2 regions of the Leifsonia sp. RAF41 genome follow, and region 1 is predicted to be linked to the other one. Evidence: predicted binding sites of a transcription regulator. Region 1 holds the regulator's gene; the other holds the start of a gene.
The links. Region 1 encodes HrcA, which represses chaperone genes, less so after heat shock. Its sites were predicted from a motif close to TTNGCACTCGNNNNNNNCGAGTGCNAA; they were not measured.
Positions count from the first base shown of each region.

Region 1 (9,099 bases):
CGATCATCCCGGTGCTCAACAAGATCGACCTGCCCGCGGCAGACCCGGACAAGTACGCTGCCGAGCTCGCCAGCCTCATCGGCGGGCGTCCGGAAGACGTCCTGCGCGTCTCGGGCAAGACGGGCATGGGCGTCGAGGCGCTGCTCGACCGCGTCGTCGCCGAGATCCCCGCGCCGGTCGGCGTCGCCGACGCTCCCGCCCGCGCCATGATCTTCGACTCCGTCTACGACAGCTACCGCGGCGTCGTCACCTACGTCCGTATGGTCGACGGCACCCTGCGCCCGCGCGAGCGGGTCCAGATGATGTCCACCAAGGCGACCCACGAGATCCTCGAGATCGGCGTCTCCTCGCCCGAGCCGACCCCGTCGAAGGGTCTCGGCGTCGGAGAGGTCGGCTACCTGATCACCGGCGTGAAAGACGTGCGCCAGTCGAAGGTCGGCGACACGATCACCTCGGCGGCGAAGTCCGCGACCGTTGCCCTCCCGGGCTACACCGAGCCCAAGCCGATGGTCTTCTCCGGCCTGTACCCGCTCGACGGCAGCGACTACCCGGAGCTGCGCGAAGCGCTCGACAAGCTCAAGCTGTCGGATGCGGCCCTCGTCTACGAGCCCGAGACCTCGGTCGCACTCGGCTTCGGCTTCCGCTGCGGCTTCCTCGGCCTCCTGCACCTCGAGATCATCACCGAGCGGCTCTCGCGGGAGTTCGACCTCGACCTCATCACGACCGCGCCCAGCGTGATCTACGAGGTGACGACGGAGGACAAGAAGACGATCACCGTCACGAACCCGAGCGAGTACCCCACCGGCAAGATCGAGAAGGTGGAGGAACCGGTCGTCAAGGCGGCCATCCTCGCCCCGAAGGACTACGTCGGCGTGATCATGGAACTCTGCCAGGGCCGCCGTGGCACCCTGCTCGGCATGGAGTACCTCGGCGAGGACCGCGTCGAGATCCGCTACACGATGCCGCTCGGCGAGATCGTCTTCGACTTCTTCGACCAACTCAAGTCGAAGACCGCCGGCTATGCCTCGCTCGACTACGAGCCCTTCGGCGAGCAGGAATCCGACCTGGTGAAGGTCGACATCCTGCTGCAGGGCGAGGCGGTCGATGCGTTCAGCGCGATCGTCCACCGCGACAAGGCCTACGCCTACGGCACCATGATGGCCTCCCGCCTGCGGGAGCTGATTCCGCGTCAGCAGTTCGAGGTGCCCATCCAGGCGGCCATCGGCGCGCGCATCATCGCCCGCGAGAACATCCGCGCGATGCGGAAGGACGTTCTCGCCAAGTGTTACGGCGGCGACATCACCCGCAAGCGCAAGCTCCTGGAGAAGCAGAAGGAGGGCAAGAAGCGCATGAAGATGGTCGGCCGCGTCGAGGTCCCCCAGGAGGCGTTCATCGCCGCGCTCTCCGGCGACACGGAGAAAAAAGAGAAGAAGTAGTCACCCGCGCCGGTACGTGTTCACCAGAACACCCGACGCCAGCCGCCGGGACTCCGCGAGCGCGAGCCGCGCCTGCGGGAACCCGTCCGGGAACAGCTTCTTGCCCGTCCCGAGCAGCAGCGGGTAGACGCACAACCGGTACTCGTCGATGAGGCCGCTGCCAGCGAGTGTGCGCACCAGCTCCGTGCTGCCCCAGATGCGGATCTCGCCGTCGATCTCCTCGCGGAGCCGCTTCACCTCCTCCGGCACATCCGGGCCGAGCAGGAAGGAGTTCTTCCAGGCGAGCTCAGTCCGCGTCCGCGAGGCGACAAACTTCGGGACTCGGTTGTAGCGCCGGGTCAGCTCACCCTCCAGCCCGGGCGCGTCCTCATCCCAGACGCCCCACGCCCGCGCCCAGATATCGTAGGTCTTCCGCCCCAGCAGCAGCGCGGTCGTCCGGCTCTCCCAGTCCATGACGAGCTCGCCAGCGGCCCCGTCGTCATGCCTGGCGTCGTAGTCCATCGCCCAGCCGCCCAGCTCGAACCCTCCCTCACGGTCCTCGTCGGGGCCGCCTCCACCCTGCACCACACCGTCGAGACTGATGAAAGCCTGCACCACGATCGCGCCCATCGTCGGACCCCTTCCGTTCCGACGAGTACACCACTCCCGTGGGACCGAGGGGAGGCCCGTTTCGCGAACCCCCGCGCCATGGCGGAAGATGAATACATGCGCCGTTCCAGCTTCACCGACCAACCCGTCACGTACGGGGCGGTCGGCGCCACCCAGGCGGCGGATCTGCTCTACTACCCGCCGAAGGGCTACAAGCCGTTGGAGCGGAGCATCCGGCTCGGCAGCGGAGACGAGCGATTCGACACCGCGGCAACCGCGCTGATGGCCTGGGGCGTGCAGAAGGGCAGCGGCATCCTGGTCACGGATGTGCGCGAAGGCACCGGCGTCCAGTACGAGGGAGTCGAGTTCGGTCCCGACGGCACCCCGATGCGGATGCGCGAGAACCGGCCGGAGGAGGACGTCTTCGCCGACGACGGCACGCCCTTCGTCCGCAACGGGATGACCGCCCTCCTGAAGATCCCGTTCGGACCGTTCCGCGTCTCGGCGCCCATCCGCGTCGTGTACGTCGTCGACGAGCCGCACCGCCGCGGCTTCGCCTACGGGACGCTGCACGGGCACCCGGAGAGCGGCGAGGAGCTGTTCCTGGTCGAACGGCGCGACGACGGCACGGTCTGGTTCATCCTGCGGGCACTGTCCCGGCCGTCCAACGCGTTCTACCGGATCGTCGCGCCCATCCTGTCCGCCGTGCAACGCCGCTACACCGCGAAGTACCTGCGCGCCCTCCACCCGGCCAGCTCCGCCTGATGCCGAGCATCCTGCCCCTCGGAGACCCCGCGCCCGCCGACGGCCTGCTGCCGGCGACGGCGGCCGATGCCGCGGACAGCCGTGATTTCGGCGTCTACCTGCACGTCCCGTTCTGCCGGGTCCGTTGCGGGTATTGCGACTTCAACACCTACACGGCGACAGAGCTGCGCGGGGTGTCCCAGTCCGACTACGCCGGCCATGCGGTGCGTGAAGTGGAGTTCGCGGCCGATGCTCTGCGCGCGAGCGGGGTGGCCGATCGGCCGGTGTCGACGGTCTTCTTCGGTGGCGGGACACCGACGCTGCTGCCTCCGGGGGACCTCGCCTCGATGCTGGGCGCCGTCCGCGACGCCTGGGGTCTGGCCGACGGCGCCGAGGTGACGACCGAGGCCAACCCGGATTCGGTGGATGCGGACGACCTGCGCCGCCTGGCGGATGCCGGCTTCACCCGGGTGTCGTTCGGGATGCAGTCCGCAGTCCCGCACGTACTGGAGACGCTGGAGCGCACCCACGACCCCGCGCGCGTCCCGCTCGTCGTCGGCTGGGCGCGGGAAGCCGGCCTGCAGGTCAGCCTCGACCTGATCTACGGCACCCCGGGGGAGTCGCTCGAGGACTGGTCGCAGAGCCTCGACACCGCGCTCGCGTGCCGGCCCGATCACCTCTCTGCATACGCACTCATCGTCGAGGCGGGTACGAAGCTCGCCCGCCAGATCCGGTCCGGTCAGGTGCCGGAGCCCGACGACGATCTCGAGGCCGACATGTACGAGCTGGCCGACCAGCGGCTGGCCGACGCTGGATACGACTGGTACGAGGTCAGCAACTGGGCGACGGATGCGGCCCATCGGTCCCGTCACAACCTCGCCTACTGGTTGGGGCACGACTGGTGGGGGATCGGCCCCGGCGCGCACAGCCACGTGGGCGGCGTGCGCTGGTGGAACGTGAAGCATCCGGCCGCCTACGCCCAGCGCGTGCTCGCCGGCGAGTCGCCGGCGGCGGGACGCGAGACACTCGACGCGGAGACGCGGCACGTCGAACGCGTGCTGCTGCTCAGCCGCATCCGCGAGGGCGTCGGGACGACCGAGCTCACCGACGCCGGCCGCCACGAAGTCCCCGCGCTCATCGCCGACGGCCTCGTAGACGGACGAGCCGCCCTCCGCGGGTCGATCGTGCTGACCCTGCGGGGGCGGCTCCTGGCCGACGCGGTGGTGCGTCGGCTACTGGCGGACGAAGCCGCCTAGCGGATCCGGCGACCCGGCCGAGATCGTCGCTCAGCTGACGAAGCGGATCGCGATCGGGTACGTGTAGTACTCGCCCTGGTTGGCCTTCACCGCTGCGATGATGCTGAACACGATGTCGAGCACCCACGCGGCGATGACGATGAAGATGCCGACGACGACGATCGACAGGATGCCGCCCACGACGTAGGCGATGAAGATCGTGATCTGGAAGTTCAGCGCCGTCGCGGTGTGGGCGCGGACGAACGGCCCGCGGTCCTTCAGCACCAGGTAGCCGATGAGCGCGGGGATCCAGCTGAACAGGATTCCGCCGACCTGGACGAGGGTGGCCCAGAGCTTCTCGTCGGCCGGACTCAGCTGCGGCGCCGAGCCCCCGTACGGCTGCTGGGGCGGAGGGGGCGGTGGTGTCGCGGACATGGTGCGGTTCTCCTCTGTGTCTGACAGGAGTGAGGGTGGACGTGGACGGCCCCAGCCTAGGGCGCGGAGCCCGAGTCTGAAAAGAGCCTGAACGCCAGGGTTACTTGATGAAGCGGAAATTGACCGGGTAGCGGTATGTTCCTCCGCTGTTCACGCGGACGAAGCCGAGGATCGAGAACACCAGGTTGACGATGTACAGCGCCCAGGGGATCAGCAGCCCGAAGAGCAGGTAGCCGATGCCGTAGGTGAAGCTCCCGATGATGATCCCGATGATCTGCGACGCCACCCACGCGATGATCCAGGTGATCTGCCAGTTGAGGGCTTCCTTGGCCTCCTGGTCGGTGAGCCGTCCGCGGTCCTTGAAGACGAGCCAGATGATGAGGGAGGGCAGGATCCACAGGATTCCGCCGAGGTGGGCGAACGATGCCCACTGCTTGTCCTGCGCGGCGTCGAGCGGCGCCGCGGCGGCGTACGGCTGCTGCGGCGGGACGTTGCCGGGCTGCTGCGGCGGGACGCCTCCGGCAGGGTCGGAGGGCTGGTTCGGGTCTGTCATCGGCGGAACCCTTTCATGATCGGTTGCGAGCGTGTCGAACCGTTGCACATAAGGTACTGCCGCCGTGTCACAGGCAGCAATCATCCTGGTCGCGTTTCCTCGCGGTAGGATTGGCACTCAGGAACAGCGAGTGCTAATCGGTCGGCGGGAGGCGGGAATGGTTTCAGAGCGCAGCCTCGAGGTGCTTCGTGTGATCGTCCAGGACTACGTGGCGTCGCGCGAGCCGGTCGGGTCGAAGAGCATCGTCGAGCGGCACTCCTTCGGCGTGTCGGCGGCGACCATCCGCAACGACATGGCGCTGCTGGAGGAGGAGGAGCTGATCGCGGCTCCGCACACCTCGTCGGGCCGTGTCCCCACCGACAAGGGCTACCGCCTGTTCGTGGACCACCTCGCAGAGATGCGGCCGCTCACGCCCGCGCAGCGGACGGCGATCGAGACGTTCCTCGGTCACTCGGTCGACCTCGACGACGTCCTGTCGCGCACGGTCCGTCTGCTGTCCCAGCTCACGAACCAGGTGGCGCTCGTCCAGTACCCCTCGGTCGCGCGTTCGCGCATCCGTCACATCGAGCTGGTGGCCCTGTCACCGCGGCGGCTGCTCAGCGTCCTGATCACGGACTCCGGTGCCGTGGAACAACGCGTGATCGAGTTGTCGGCCGAGTTGAATGACGAAGACGTCGCCGAGATCCGCGGCGCCATCAACGGCGCGGCTGCCGGGCTCACCCTCGCCGAGGCGACGGCGCGGCTGCGCGACCTTCCCGGTGCCCTCACCGAGCGCACGCGCGTCCTCGTCGAGCCGGTCGCGGGCGCACTGCTCGACCAGATCGCCGCCAATCGGCAGGAGAAGCTGGTCATGGCCGGAGCGGCCAACCTGGTGCGCACCGAACTCGACTTCCCGGGGACCATCACCCCGGTGCTCGAAGCGATCGAGGAGCAAGTGGTGCTGCTCCGTCTGTTCGACGAGATGGCGACCGACCAGCACGGCGTCGCGGTGAGCATCGGCCGCGAGAACGCCGGTTCGGGTCTGACGGAAGCATCCATCCTCGCCAGCGGTTACAGTGCGGCAGGATCGGATGTGGCTCGCCTGGGCCTGCTCGGACCGCTCCGCATGGACTACTCAAGCAACATGGCGGCCGTCCGCGCCGTCGCCCGATACCTCTCCCGGTTGCTCGGCGAGCAGTAACGCCGCCACCGCATCCATTTGACAGCACGCGATAGAGAAGAAGAAGGAACAGCCCACGTGGCCGACCACTACGAAGTCCTGGGCGTCGAGCGCGACGCCAGCCCCGACGAGATCAAGAAGGCGTACCGCCGGCTCGCACGGGAACTCCACCCGGATGTGAACCCGAGCGCAGAGGCGCAGGAACGGTTCAAGCTCGTCACGCACGCGTACGACGTCCTCAGCGATCCGCAGCAGCGCCAGCAGTACGACCTGGGCGGTTCGGGAGGCTTCGGCGGAGGCGCGGGCGGGGCAGACTTCGCCGGATTCAGCGACATCTTCGAGACCTTCTTCGGCGGGGGCGGGGGAGCGACCCGCGGACCACGGTCACGCCGTGAGCGCGGTCAGGATGCGTTGCTCCGCGTCGAGGTGGACCTCGACGAGGTGATCTTCGGCACGCACCGCGACCTGGAGGTCGACACGGCCGTCGTCTGCGAGACCTGCAACGGATCCTGCTGCCAGCCGGGCACCCAGCCCGTCACCTGCGACATCTGCCACGGCACCGGGAGCATCCAGCGCTCGGTCCGCTCGCTGCTCGGCAACGTCATGACCTCGAGCCCCTGCGGCACGTGCCGCGGCTACGGCACCGTCATCGCCACGCCGTGCGTCACGTGCCAGGGCCAGGGCCGCGTGCGCGCCCGGCGCTCGGTGCCGGTCGACATCCCCGCGGGCGTCGACACCGGCCTCCGCCTCCAGATGCCGGGCAGCGGCGAGGCCGGCCCCGCCGGTGGCCCCAATGGCGACCTCTATCTCGAGATCAAGGTCAAGCACCACGAGATCTTCAGCCGCGACGGTGACGACCTGCTCTGCACCCTGGAACTGTCGATGACGGATGCGATCCTCGGCACGACCGCGACGGTGAAGGCGCTCGACGGCGACATCCGCCTGGAGCTGAAGCCCGGCACGCAGTCAGCCGACATCATCAGCGTGAAGGATCGCGGGATCACCCACCTGCGGGGCTCCGGCCGTGGCGACCTGAGGGTCGGCATCCAGGTGGTCACACCGACGAAGCTCGACCACAAAGAGAAGGACCTGATCAAGAAGTTCGCGGCAGCCCACAAGGCGCCCGAACCGTCGCTGGCACGGTTCCAGCAGGGGCTGTTCGCGAAGCTGCGCGACCGGTTCCTCAACCTCTAGGCAAGCCGGATGGCGTCCCTCTACCTGCGCGAGGACCTCGACGACGTCGAGGTCGGCGCCCGCCTGTCGCTGACCGGCGCCGAGGCGAAGCATGCGGCGACCGTCAACCGGACGCGTCCCGGCGAGTCCGTTCTGATCGGAAACGGCCGCGGGCTGGTGGCGTCGGGCGAGGTGCTCGTCGCGACCAACGCGGAGCTGACCATCGACGTGGATGCCGTGTCGCGCGTTCCGCGGGCGACGCCCGCGATCACGCTCGTGCAGGCGCTCGCCAAAGGCGACCGCGACGAGCTTGCCATCCAGGCGGCGACCGAGCTGGGCGTGGATGCGGTGGTGCCGTGGGCGGCATCCCGTTCGGTCTCCCGGTGGGAGGGCGCCAAGGTCGCGAAGGGCCGCGAGCGCTGGGCGGCCATCGTGCGGGAGGCAGCCAAGCAGTCCATCCGCGCGTGGACGCCCGCGGTCGGCGAGCTGTCGACGACGAAGCAGGTCGCGGCGCTGGCGTCCGGCGCTCGGGTGCTCGTACTGGAGCCGGATGCGGACGCGCCGCTGACGGCGGTCCGTCCGGACGGACGGGACCTCGTGCTCGTCGTCGGCCCCGAGGGCGGCATCGCCCCGCAGGAGCTCGCGGCGTTCCGGGAGGCCGGCGCCGAGCTGGTCCGCCTCGGCGAGACGGTGCTCCGCACCTCGACCGCCGGTCCCGCCGCCCTCGCCGTCCTCAACGCGGCGCTGGGGCGCTGGTGACCCAGCCGCGTTGTCAGCGGGCGCGAATAGGATAGAGATATGGCAGAGACGGAGCGTTCGATCTTTTCCCGCATCATTGCGGGCGAGATCCCGGCTGACGTGGTGTACGACTCGGAGCGGCTGATCGCCTTCCGCGACATCGCACCGAAGGCGCCGGTGCACCTCCTCGTCGTGCCCAAGACGGAGGAGTACCGCGATGTCGCGGAACTCGCCGCCGGCGACCCGGAGCTGCTGGCCGAGCTCGTCGCCACCGCGAAGCACCTGGCCGAAGAGCACTCGGACGGCGACTTCCGCCTCATCTTCAACACCGGCGCGGGTGCGGGCCAGACCGTGTTCCACGTCCACGCACACGTTATGAGCGCCAATGACCGTGGTCACAGCCTCCAGGAAGGAACTCTTGACCAACTCTGAACCGACTCCGGGCTCTGCGAACCCGGGAGAACAGCAGGCGGGCGCCGAAGCGCGCCTGAGCGTCGACGGCATCCAGATGGTGCGTCTGCTCGGACCCCAGGACCGCCTCCTCACCACACTCGAGCGGCAGTATCCGCTCGTCAGCGTGCACGTGCGCGGCAACGACATCACCCTGTCCGGTGACCCGACGCAGGTCGCGGCCGCACAGCGACTCGTGGAGGAGCTGCTCGAGATGGTCCGCAACGGTCAAGACCTCTCGCCGGCCGAAGTGACCAGCTCGGCACGGATGCTCGACACCGACCTGAACCTGAGCCCGTCGGATGTGCTCGGCCAAGCCATCCTGACCGCGCGGGGCAAGAGCATCCGGCCCAAGACCCTGGGCCAGAGCCAGTACGTCGACGCGATCGACCACAATACGATCGTGTTCGGGATCGGCCCGGCCGGTACGGGAAAGACCTACCTCGCGATGGCGAAGGCCGTGCAGGCGCTGCAGCGCAAAGAGGTCAACCGGATCATCCTGACCCGCCCCGCCGTTGAGGCGGGCGAGCGCCTCGGCTACCTGCCCGGCACGCTCACCGACAAGATCGACCCGTACCTCCGCCCGCT
Region 1 covers NZ_JBFREB010000001.1:1,662,212-1,671,310, forward strand. Annotated here, with positions in the region: gene lepA (translation elongation factor 4) at 1-1,436, shown strand, start outside; gene AB4Y74_RS07975 (dihydrofolate reductase family protein) at 1,437-2,045, opposite strand; gene AB4Y74_RS07980 (DUF1990 family protein) at 2,142-2,789, shown strand; gene hemW (radical SAM family heme chaperone HemW) at 2,789-4,024, shown strand; gene AB4Y74_RS07990 (DUF4870 domain-containing protein) at 4,055-4,438, opposite strand; gene AB4Y74_RS07995 (DUF4870 domain-containing protein) at 4,539-4,991, opposite strand; gene hrcA (heat-inducible transcriptional repressor HrcA) at 5,149-6,171, shown strand; gene dnaJ (molecular chaperone DnaJ) at 6,229-7,344, shown strand; gene AB4Y74_RS08010 (16S rRNA (uracil(1498)-N(3))-methyltransferase) at 7,354-8,082, shown strand; gene AB4Y74_RS08015 (histidine triad nucleotide-binding protein) at 8,122-8,493, shown strand; gene AB4Y74_RS08020 (PhoH family protein) at 8,480-9,099, shown strand, end outside.

Region 2 (9,099 bases), 970 kb from region 1:
CGTGCTGCCGTTCGCCGACGAGGTCATCCGCATCCCGCTGGCCGCCCCGTTGTTCGAGCCGCTGCTGGCCGTCGTGCCGCTGCAGATCTTCGCGATGGAGCTGTCCGCCGCCAAGGGTCTCGACGTCGACCAGCCGCGCAACCTGGCCAAGTCCGTCACCGTGGAGTGATGCCGTGATCTCCGGCATCGGGGTCGACGTGGTCGATCTCGCCCGCTTCGAACGGTCGATCGTGCGCACGCCGAAGCTGCGGGACCGTCTCTTCACGGAGGCGGAGCGGTTGCTGCCGGTGCACTCGCTCGCGGCACGTTTCGCGGCGAAGGAGGCGCTGATCAAGGCGCTCGGCGGCTCGGAGGGCGTGCGCTGGCACGACATGGAGATCGTCCCCGATGAGGAGAGGAACCCCGGCTTCGTGCTGCACAACGTGGTCGAGGCGCAGGTGCGTGAACGCGGAATCGTGCGCATCCACGTATCCATGACGCACGATGCGGGCGTGGCCACGGCATTCGTGGTGACGGAGTGCGCGCCGTGACGGCGGTGTTCCGGGAGCGGGTCGTCGATCTGGATGCGGTGACAGCCAACGTCATCCGCTTGCGCGAGCTGGTGGGCACGCCGCACGTGATGGCGGTCGTCAAGGCGGATGCCTACGGCCACGGTGCCGTCGAGAGCGCGCGAGCAGCCCTCGCCGGCGGCGCGGACTGGCTGGGGGTCGCCGAGGTCGCCGAGGGCTTGGAGCTTCGAGAGGCGGGGATCACCGCCCCCGTGCTGGCCTGGCTGCATGACCCGGACGAGGACTTCGAGGCCGCCGCCCGCGCCGGCCTCGATCTGGGCCTGTCGTCCCTCGAGCAGCTGGAGACGGCGGCCCGAGCCGGACGCGGTGACCGGCCGGTCTTCGTCCATGTGAAGGTCGAGACCGGGCTGAGCCGCAACGGCGTCGCCGAGGCCGACTGGGATGCGGTGTTCGCCCGGGCACGCGAGCTGGAGGCGAGCGGCGACGTGGTCGTGCGCGGTGTCTTCTCGCACCTGTCGAACGCGTCACTGGAGGACGACCGGGCCGCTCTCGCCGTCTTCGAGAGCGCGCTCGCTCGGGCGCGCGCCGCCGGCCTCGCGCCGGAGCTGCGGCATATCGCCGCCAGCGCCGCGGCGCTCACGCTGCCGGAGTCGCGGTACGACCTGGTGCGGCTGGGCATCGCCGTCTATGGGCTGTCGCCGTTCGGCGGTGGGTCCGGGGCGGAGTACGGTCTGCGCCCGGCGATGACCCTCCGCGGGCGTGTCGCGGCGGTGCGCCGGGTTCCCGCCGGAAAGGGTGTCTCGTACGACTACACGTACCGCACCGCGGGGGAGACGACGCTCGCGCTGGTCCCGCTCGGGTACGCCGAGGGTATTCCGAGGCACGCATCCAATCGGGGTCCGGTGTCGATCGCAGGCCACGCCTTCCGGATCAGCGGCCGGGTTGCGATGGACCAGTTCGTGGTGGATGTGGGCGACCTGGATGTGCGGGTCGGCGACGAGGTCGTGCTGTTCGGCGACCCCGCGACCGGCGTCCCCGGCGCGGACGACTGGGCGGCCGCGGCCGACACCATCAACTACGAGATCGTCACGCGGCTCGGCGGCCGGCTGAAGCGGACCTTCGTCGGGGGCGCCCAGTGAGCGCAGCCCTGCGGCTTCCGTCGACCCGGCGGGTGGCCACGGCCGACGAGATGCACGCGCTCGGGCGAGAGCTCGCCGCCGAACTGCGCGCCGGCGACCTCGTGGTCCTGTCCGGCCCGCTCGGCGCAGGCAAGACCACCCTGACCCGGGGCATCGGCGAGGGGATGGACGTGCGCGGCCCGGTGACGAGCCCCACTTTCGTGCTCGCGCGGACGCATCCCCACCTCTCCGGCGGTGTACCGCTGGTGCACGTCGACGCCTACCGGCTGTCGAGCGCCCTCGAGCTCGACGACCTCGACATCGACTTCGCGCGCTCGGTCGTCGTGGTGGAGTGGGGCAGCGGGATGCTCGACGGCGTCGCGGAGTCGTGGCTGGAGGTCGCGATCGAGCGGCCGACGGGCGCGAACGAGTCCGCCGCACACCCCAGCGCCGACTCCGCCGCCGCAGCTGTCGCCGCAGCTGACGTCGACGAGGTCGATGAGCCGCGCACCGTCACCATCACCGGCTTCGGACCGCGCTGGGCGCAGGGCGCCGACGTCGCCGATCCCGCCTAGGCTGGACGCATGCTCCTCGCCATCGACACGTCCGCCGGCACCAGCGTGGCGGTGGTCGACCGGGATGCCGGCGTGCTCTCCGAGATCATCGAGACCGACACCATGCGGCATGCTGAGGTGATCGGCACGCTCATCGACGAGGCGCTCACCGTCGCCGGCGTCGAGGTCCGGGCGCTGTCCGGGGTGGTCTCCGGCATGGGCCCCGGGCCGTTCACGGGCCTCCGGGTCGGGATCGCCGCGGCGAAAGCCTTCGCGATCGGGGCGGGTAAGCCGCTGGTGCCGGTCGTCAGTCATGACGCCGTCGCCTACGACCGCTACGCGTCCGGGTACGCCGGTCCGCTGCTGGTCGTGACGGATGCCCGCCGCCGCGAGCGCTACTGGACCGCTTACTCGGGCGCCGACGATCTGGGCCTGCCGATCCGTCTCGACGGGCCAGGGCTCGCGAAGCCTGACGAGCTGCCGCATCCGGACCTGGTGCGGGTCGAGACCGACGTCGTCCCGGCCGGGCGACTCGGGATGCTCGCCGAGCTGCGCTTCGCCAACGGGCTGCCGATGGACCGCGACGAGGCGCTCTACCTGCGCTCGCCCGACGTGACGCTCTCCGCCGGACCGAAGCGGGTGACGGCGTGAGCGCCTACGAACTGCGGCGCGCGAATCCCGACGATGTCCCGGCGATCATGGCGCTGGAGCGCTCGATCTTCCTCACCGACGCCTGGTCGGAGCGTTCGATGCTCTCGGAGGTGACGGGCGAGCACGGCTACTACCTCGTCGCGTTCGAGCCGGACACGCCGGAGCGGATCGATGCCTACGCCGGGCTTCTGGCTCCACGCGGGGGAGGCGATGGCGACATCCAGACGATCGCGGTCGCGCCGCATGCCCGCCGCCACGGCCTCGGTCGCACGTTGATGCTGGCGATGATCGCAGAGGCGCGCCGCCGCGGAGCCCGGGAGGTGTTCCTGGAGGTCCGCGCGGATAACCCGGGAGCGCAGACGCTCTACCAGCAGCTCGGTTTCGAGGAGATCGGGGTGCGCCCCAAGTACTACCAGCCGGACGGTGTGGATGCGGTCGTCATGCGCCTCACCGTCCCGACCCCGGAGACCACGATCGCATGAATCGAGCCACTTCTGCCGATCAGGGTCCGCTGGTGCTGGGCATCGAGACCTCCTGCGACGAGACCGGCATCGGCATCGTCCGCGGCACCACACTGCTCGCCAACACGATCGCGTCGTCGATGGAGGAGCACGCCCGCTACGGCGGCGTCGTCCCCGAGGTCGCGGCGAGGGCCCATCTGGAGGCGCTGGAGCCGACGCTGCGCACGGCCATCGCGGACGCGGGCATCGAGCTGGCCGACGTGGATGCGATCGCTGTCACGAGCGGACCCGGCCTGTCGGGCGCGCTCATGGTGGGGGTGGGCGCGGCGAAGGCGCTCGCCGTATCCCTCGGCAAGCCGCTGTACGCTGTCAATCACCTCGTCGGGCACGTCGGAGCGGACCTGCTCGATGCCGCAGGCGGTCCGGGACACCCGGTCGAGTTGCCCACCATCGCCCTGCTCGTGTCGGGTGGTCACACCTCGCTCCTGCTGGTCCGCGATCTGGTGTCGGATGTGGAGCTGCTCGGCGAGACCATCGACGATGCGGCCGGCGAGGCCTTCGACAAGGTGGCCCGAGTGCTCGGGCTGCCGTATCCCGGCGGGCCGCAGATCGACCGGGTGGCAGCGGATGGCGATCCCCGGGCGATCCGGTTCCCGCGCGGTCTCACCCGCCCGAAAGACCTCGAGCAGCACCGCTACGACTTCTCCTTCTCGGGGCTCAAGACGGCGGTGGCGCGCTGGGTCGAACAGCGCCAGGACGCCGGTGAGGAGGTGCCGGTGGCGGATGTCGCGGCGTCGTTCCGGGAGGCCGTGGTCGATGTCCTGATCACGAAGGCGCTGGCCGCCTGCCGCGAACACGCCGTCCCTCGGTTGCTGCTCGGCGGCGGTGTGGTCGCGAACGCGCGGGTGCGCCAGGTCGCGGTGCAGCGCGCCGCGGAGGCGGGAGTCGCCCTCCGCATCCCGGCCCTGTCGCTGTGCACCGACAACGGCGCGATGATCGCGGCACTGGGTGCGCAACTGATCATGGCGGAGCACGAACCGAGCGAGCTGACGTTCTCGGCGGACTCCACGCTCCCCGTCACGGAGATTCAGGTCACCGGCTGACATCGTGCGTTGACACTCCCGCTGGGGCCCTGCCACCATGGAACTGATCCAGCGTTCTCTCAGGAAATGAGCTTCCGAGCGAGGCGCCGACCAGCTTCCACAATGAAGGAGATGGGTCCCATGACCGATCCGAACGCCCCCACCGACCCGGTGGACCCCAACACGCAGAACGGCTCGGTCCCTCCGGTCCCTCCGGTCCCACCCGCGCCGCCCGCGGGCGACACCGGCGTGGTCCCGCCGCCCGCTCCGGATTACGGTCAGCAGCCGCCGCCTCCCGGATACGGCCAGCAGCCGCCGGCGCCGGGTTACGGGCAGCAGCCGTACGGCGGGCAGCCGGGCCAGCAGCCGTACGGGCAGCAGCCGTACGGGCAGCAGCCGGGGCAGCAGCCGTACGGCCAGCCGGCCTACGGACAGCCGGCCTACGGACAGCCGGCACCCGGCTACGCCCAGCCCTACGGGCAGCCGGCCGCCAAGTCGCCGATCCTGAGCATCCTCTCGCTCGTCGGCGGCATCGTCGGCATCGTCCTGAACCTGGCCTGGGGCATCGGCTTCCTGTTCGGCATCGCCGCGATCGTGCTGGGCTTCATCGGCAAGAACAAGGAGCCGCAGGCCCGCGGATTCTGGCTGACCGGAATCATCCTCGGTTTCGTCAGCATCGCGATCGCGATCATCTACTGGATCTTCCTCGCGATCCTCTTCGCCAGCTTCGCGAACAACATCCCGAGCAACTACTGAGGCGACGGTCGGGCGGCCCTACAGTCGCTCGGCGAGGAGTGCGGTGTGCCGCCCGGCCACCCTGGTGAGGACCAGGGTCGCCGGGCGGTCGCCGTTCAGGCCGAGGCGTCGGCGCAGGGCGGCGGGGTCGACATCCACGCCGCGCTTCTTGATCTCCAGCGTGCCGATACCGCGCTGGCGCAGCGCCTTCTTCAGGTCCTTCTCCGCATAAGGCAGCGCTTCGAGGATGCGGAAACCGGCCGCGAAGGGCGTCTCCACGGCGGCGTCGGCGGTGATGTACGCGATCTGGTCCGACATCATCCGGCCGTCGATCCGTCGCGCGAGGTCGCCGATCAGGCGGGCACGGATGACAGCCCCGTCCGGCTCGTACAGGTACTCGCCGAGGGGACCGGTCTCCTCGTCCACGCTGTCCGACTCGGCCGTGAGTTCGTCCGCCTGGTCGCCGCGCAACACGAGCGCGGCCCGGCGGATGCCCGGGCGGGCGAGGGCGCCAAACCAGAGCCCGAGCTCGACCACCTGGCCGTCGGCCGAGATCCACTGGGCCTCGGCCGTCGAGGGGATGAGGTCGCGGTCGAAACCGGGGCCGAGCTTGAGGCCCACGGAGCGGCCCGTCGCCAGTTCGTAGGCGAAGCCGAGCGACGGGGTGTAATCGTCGGGGTCGACGAGCCGCTCGGTCTGAGCGTGCCCGGCGGTCCGGCGGGCCGGGTCGAGGAAGACGCCGTCGATCGCTCGCAGGTCGACATCCTCGGCCCTGCGCTGCTCGACGGTGGCGGTGGGGAACGGTGCCAGGTTGAAGGATGCGATGGCCGCCGTGACCTCGTCGGCGTCGACGGCGGTCACGTCGATCTCCAGCGCGGCGAGGGCGAGCGCGTCGCCTCCGATGCCGCAGCCGAGGTCGGCGACCCGGCGGATTCCGGCGGCGCGGAACCGGCCGGCATGTCGTGCGGCGACCGGCAGGCGCGTCGCCTGCTCGAGGCCGGCCTCGGTGAACAGCATGCTGGAGGCGAACTCCCCGAACTTGGCCTGCGCCTTTCGCCGGAGTTTGGACTGGGTCAGCACCGCGGCGACGAGCGCGGGGGAGTGGCCCTGCTTGCGAAGGTCGCTGACGATCCGCAGCACGTCCTGCTCGCTGTTGTAGGGCGGCAACGAGTCGAGAAGACGGAGCCCTTCCGGGCTGAGCAGCGCGACAAGCTCCGATCGTTCCATGACGTCCACGCTACCTTTCCGCGACGTCGGTGCCTTTCCGCGGGTGCCTGGCACTCACGTTGCGTGACTGCTAATCCACCCCCTAGACTCGGGTTAGCACTCTCACTGCGAGGTTGCTAATCAGTCTTGTTCTTCACAGGAAAGGGGTCAACGTGTCGGTCTCCATCAAGCCGCTCGAGGATCGCATCGTCATCAAGCAGGTCGAGGCTGAGCAGACCACTGCTTCCGGTCTGGTCATTCCCGACACCGCCAAGGAGAAGCCCCAGGAGGGCGAGGTCGTAGCGGTGGGCCCGGGTCGCATCGACGACAACGGCAACCGCGTTCCCCTCGATGTCGCCGTCGGCGACAAGGTCATCTACTCCAAGTACGGTGGCACCGAGGTCAAGTTCGGCGGCGAGGACTACCTCGTCCTGTCGGCCCGCGACGTTCTCGCGGTCGTCGTCCGCTGACGCATCCTTCTTCCGACGGCCCGGCTGCCCTGTGCAGCCGGGCCGTCGTGGTTTCCCGTCCCGCCCGTCTGTGGTTTGCGCCAATTCGCGGTTATGGACGACGCATAACCGCGAATTGGCGCAAATCGCAACCGTCGAGGGAGTTCGCCGGCGGCAGTAGAGTCGGACGAGTGGCACCCTCCGACGACCTCAGCACCCACCGCTCCTCCGGCCTGATCTATGCCGTCTCGGCCTACGTACTCTGGGGCATCCTGCCCATCTACTTCCTGGCGCTGGCACCCGCCGGCGCGTGGGAGATCGTCGCCTGGCGAGTGATCTTCTCGCTGGCGTTCTGCGCAATCGCGCTGACGGTCACCCGCTCCTGGAGTCGCTTCGGCGCGTTGCTGACAGACCGGCGTGTGCTGTTCACGATGGGCCTCGCGGGCCTGTTCATCTACGTCAACTGGCAGACGTACGTGCTGGCCACGGTGAGTGGTCACGTCGTCGAGGCCGCGCTCGGCTACTTCATCAACCCGATCGTCACGGTCTTTCTCGGTGTGCTGGTCCAGCGCGAGCGCCTTCGCGTCGCGCAGTGGGTGGCGGTGGGTGTCAGCATCGTCGCCGTCATCGTGCTCGCGGTCGGGTACGGATCCGTGCCGTGGATCGCACTCATCCTGGCCTTTTCGTTCGGATTCTACGGCCTCATCAAGAAGCGCGTCGGCGGCCGAGTGGATGCGCTCTCCGGCCTGACGCTCGAGACGATGTGGCTGACGCCGGTGGCGGTCATCCAGCTGGTGGTCGTCAGCGTCACGGTGGGGCTGACGATCGGAAGCGCTGGGCCCTGGCACGCCGTGCTGCTGGTCGGCGCGGGCGTCATCACGGCCGTCCCGCTGCTCTTCTTCGCCGCGGCCTCCCGCCGCCTGCCGCTGGTCTACATGGGCTTCATCCAGTACTTCGCCCCGTTCATTCAGTTCGTCGTCGGGGTCGCGGTGCTGCACGAGGCGATGCCGCCGGAGCGGTGGGTCGGGTTCGCGATCGTCTGGCTGGCGCTGCTCATCCTGAGCGTCGACATGATCGTCGCCGCGCGCCAGGGCAAGAGGGCCGCAGAGCTCGATCTGGCGCCGGTCGATTAGCTCAGGATCGGCGGAATACCCGCCCAGGTTCTGCCGTTACCATTGAGCATCCACAGTCGCGCATCTTCTTGTTAGGGGTGAAATGGATCAGCCCGATCCGTTCGGTTTCATCGGTTTGACCTACGACGACGTCATGCTCCTTCCCGGGCATACCGACGTCATCCCGAGCGAGGCGGACACCTCGACTCGTCTCACCAAGCGGATCTCGATGGCGACCCCGTTGCTGTCGAGCGCGATGGATACCGTGACCGAGTCGCGCATGGCGGTCGCCATGGCGCGCCAGGGCGGCATCGGCATCATCCACCGCAACCTCTCCATCGAAGACCAGGCGGCGCACGTCGATAAGGTGAAGCGCTCCGAGTCGGGCATGATCACCAACCCGGTGACGACCACGCCCGAGGCGACGGTCGAAGAAGTGGACGCGCTGTGCGGCCAGTTCCGCGTCAGCGGCCTGCCCGTGATCGAGCCGGACGGCACCCTCGTCGGCATCATCACCAACCGCGACATGCGCTTCGTCTCGCCGTTCGAGCGGTCGACCACCAAGGTCCGGGATGTGATGACGCGCCAGCCGCTGATCACCGCACCCGTCGGCATCGACCCGGACTCCGCGGTCGCCATCTTCGCCGAGCACAAGATCGAGAAGCTTCCGCTCGTGGACATCGACGGCAAGCTGCGGGGCCTGATCACGGTCAAGGACTTCGACAAGAGCGAGAAGTACCCCGACGCCACGAAGGACGACGAGGGCCGCCTGCGCGTCGGTGCTGCGATCGGCTTCTTCGGCGACGCCTGGGACCGCGCCATGACCCTGGTCGACGCGGGCGTCGACGTCATCGTCGTCGACACGGCGAACGGCGACAGTGCGGGCGTGCTCGACATCATCCGCCGCCTCAAGCATGAGCCGCGCGCGTCGCATGTCGACGTGATCGGCGGCAACGTGGCCACCCGCTCGGGCGCGCAGGCGCTTATCGACGCTGGTGCCGACGCCATCAAGGTCGGCGTGGGCCCCGGCTCGATCTGCACCACGCGCGTCGTCGCCGGTGTCGGCGTGCCGCAGGTCACCGCGGTGTACGAGGCGTCCCTCGCCGCGCGTGAGGCGGGCGTTCCGCTCATCGCGGACGGCGGCCTCCAGTACTCGGGCGACATCGCCAAGGCACTCGTCGCCGGCGCTGACAGCGTCATGCTCGGGTCCCTGCTGGCCGGA
Region 2 covers NZ_JBFREB010000001.1:2,627,291-2,636,389, reverse strand. Annotated here, with positions in the region: gene glmS (glutamine--fructose-6-phosphate transaminase (isomerizing)) at 1-169, shown strand, start outside; gene AB4Y74_RS12750 (holo-ACP synthase) at 174-530, shown strand; gene alr (alanine racemase) at 518-1,648, shown strand; gene tsaE (tRNA (adenosine(37)-N6)-threonylcarbamoyltransferase complex ATPase subunit type 1 TsaE) at 1,645-2,202, shown strand; gene tsaB (tRNA (adenosine(37)-N6)-threonylcarbamoyltransferase complex dimerization subunit type 1 TsaB) at 2,212-2,832, shown strand; gene rimI (ribosomal protein S18-alanine N-acetyltransferase) at 2,880-3,314, shown strand; gene tsaD (tRNA (adenosine(37)-N6)-threonylcarbamoyltransferase complex transferase subunit TsaD) at 3,311-4,396, shown strand; gene AB4Y74_RS12720 (DUF4190 domain-containing protein) at 4,517-5,131, shown strand; gene AB4Y74_RS12715 (THUMP-like domain-containing protein) at 5,150-6,337, opposite strand; gene groES (co-chaperone GroES) at 6,490-6,786, shown strand; gene rarD (EamA family transporter RarD) at 6,957-7,898, shown strand; gene guaB (IMP dehydrogenase) at 7,981-9,099, shown strand, end outside.
Region 2: groES (co-chaperone GroES) is a predicted target of HrcA. The motif match lies at 6,385-6,411, and genes of this name have one in related genera.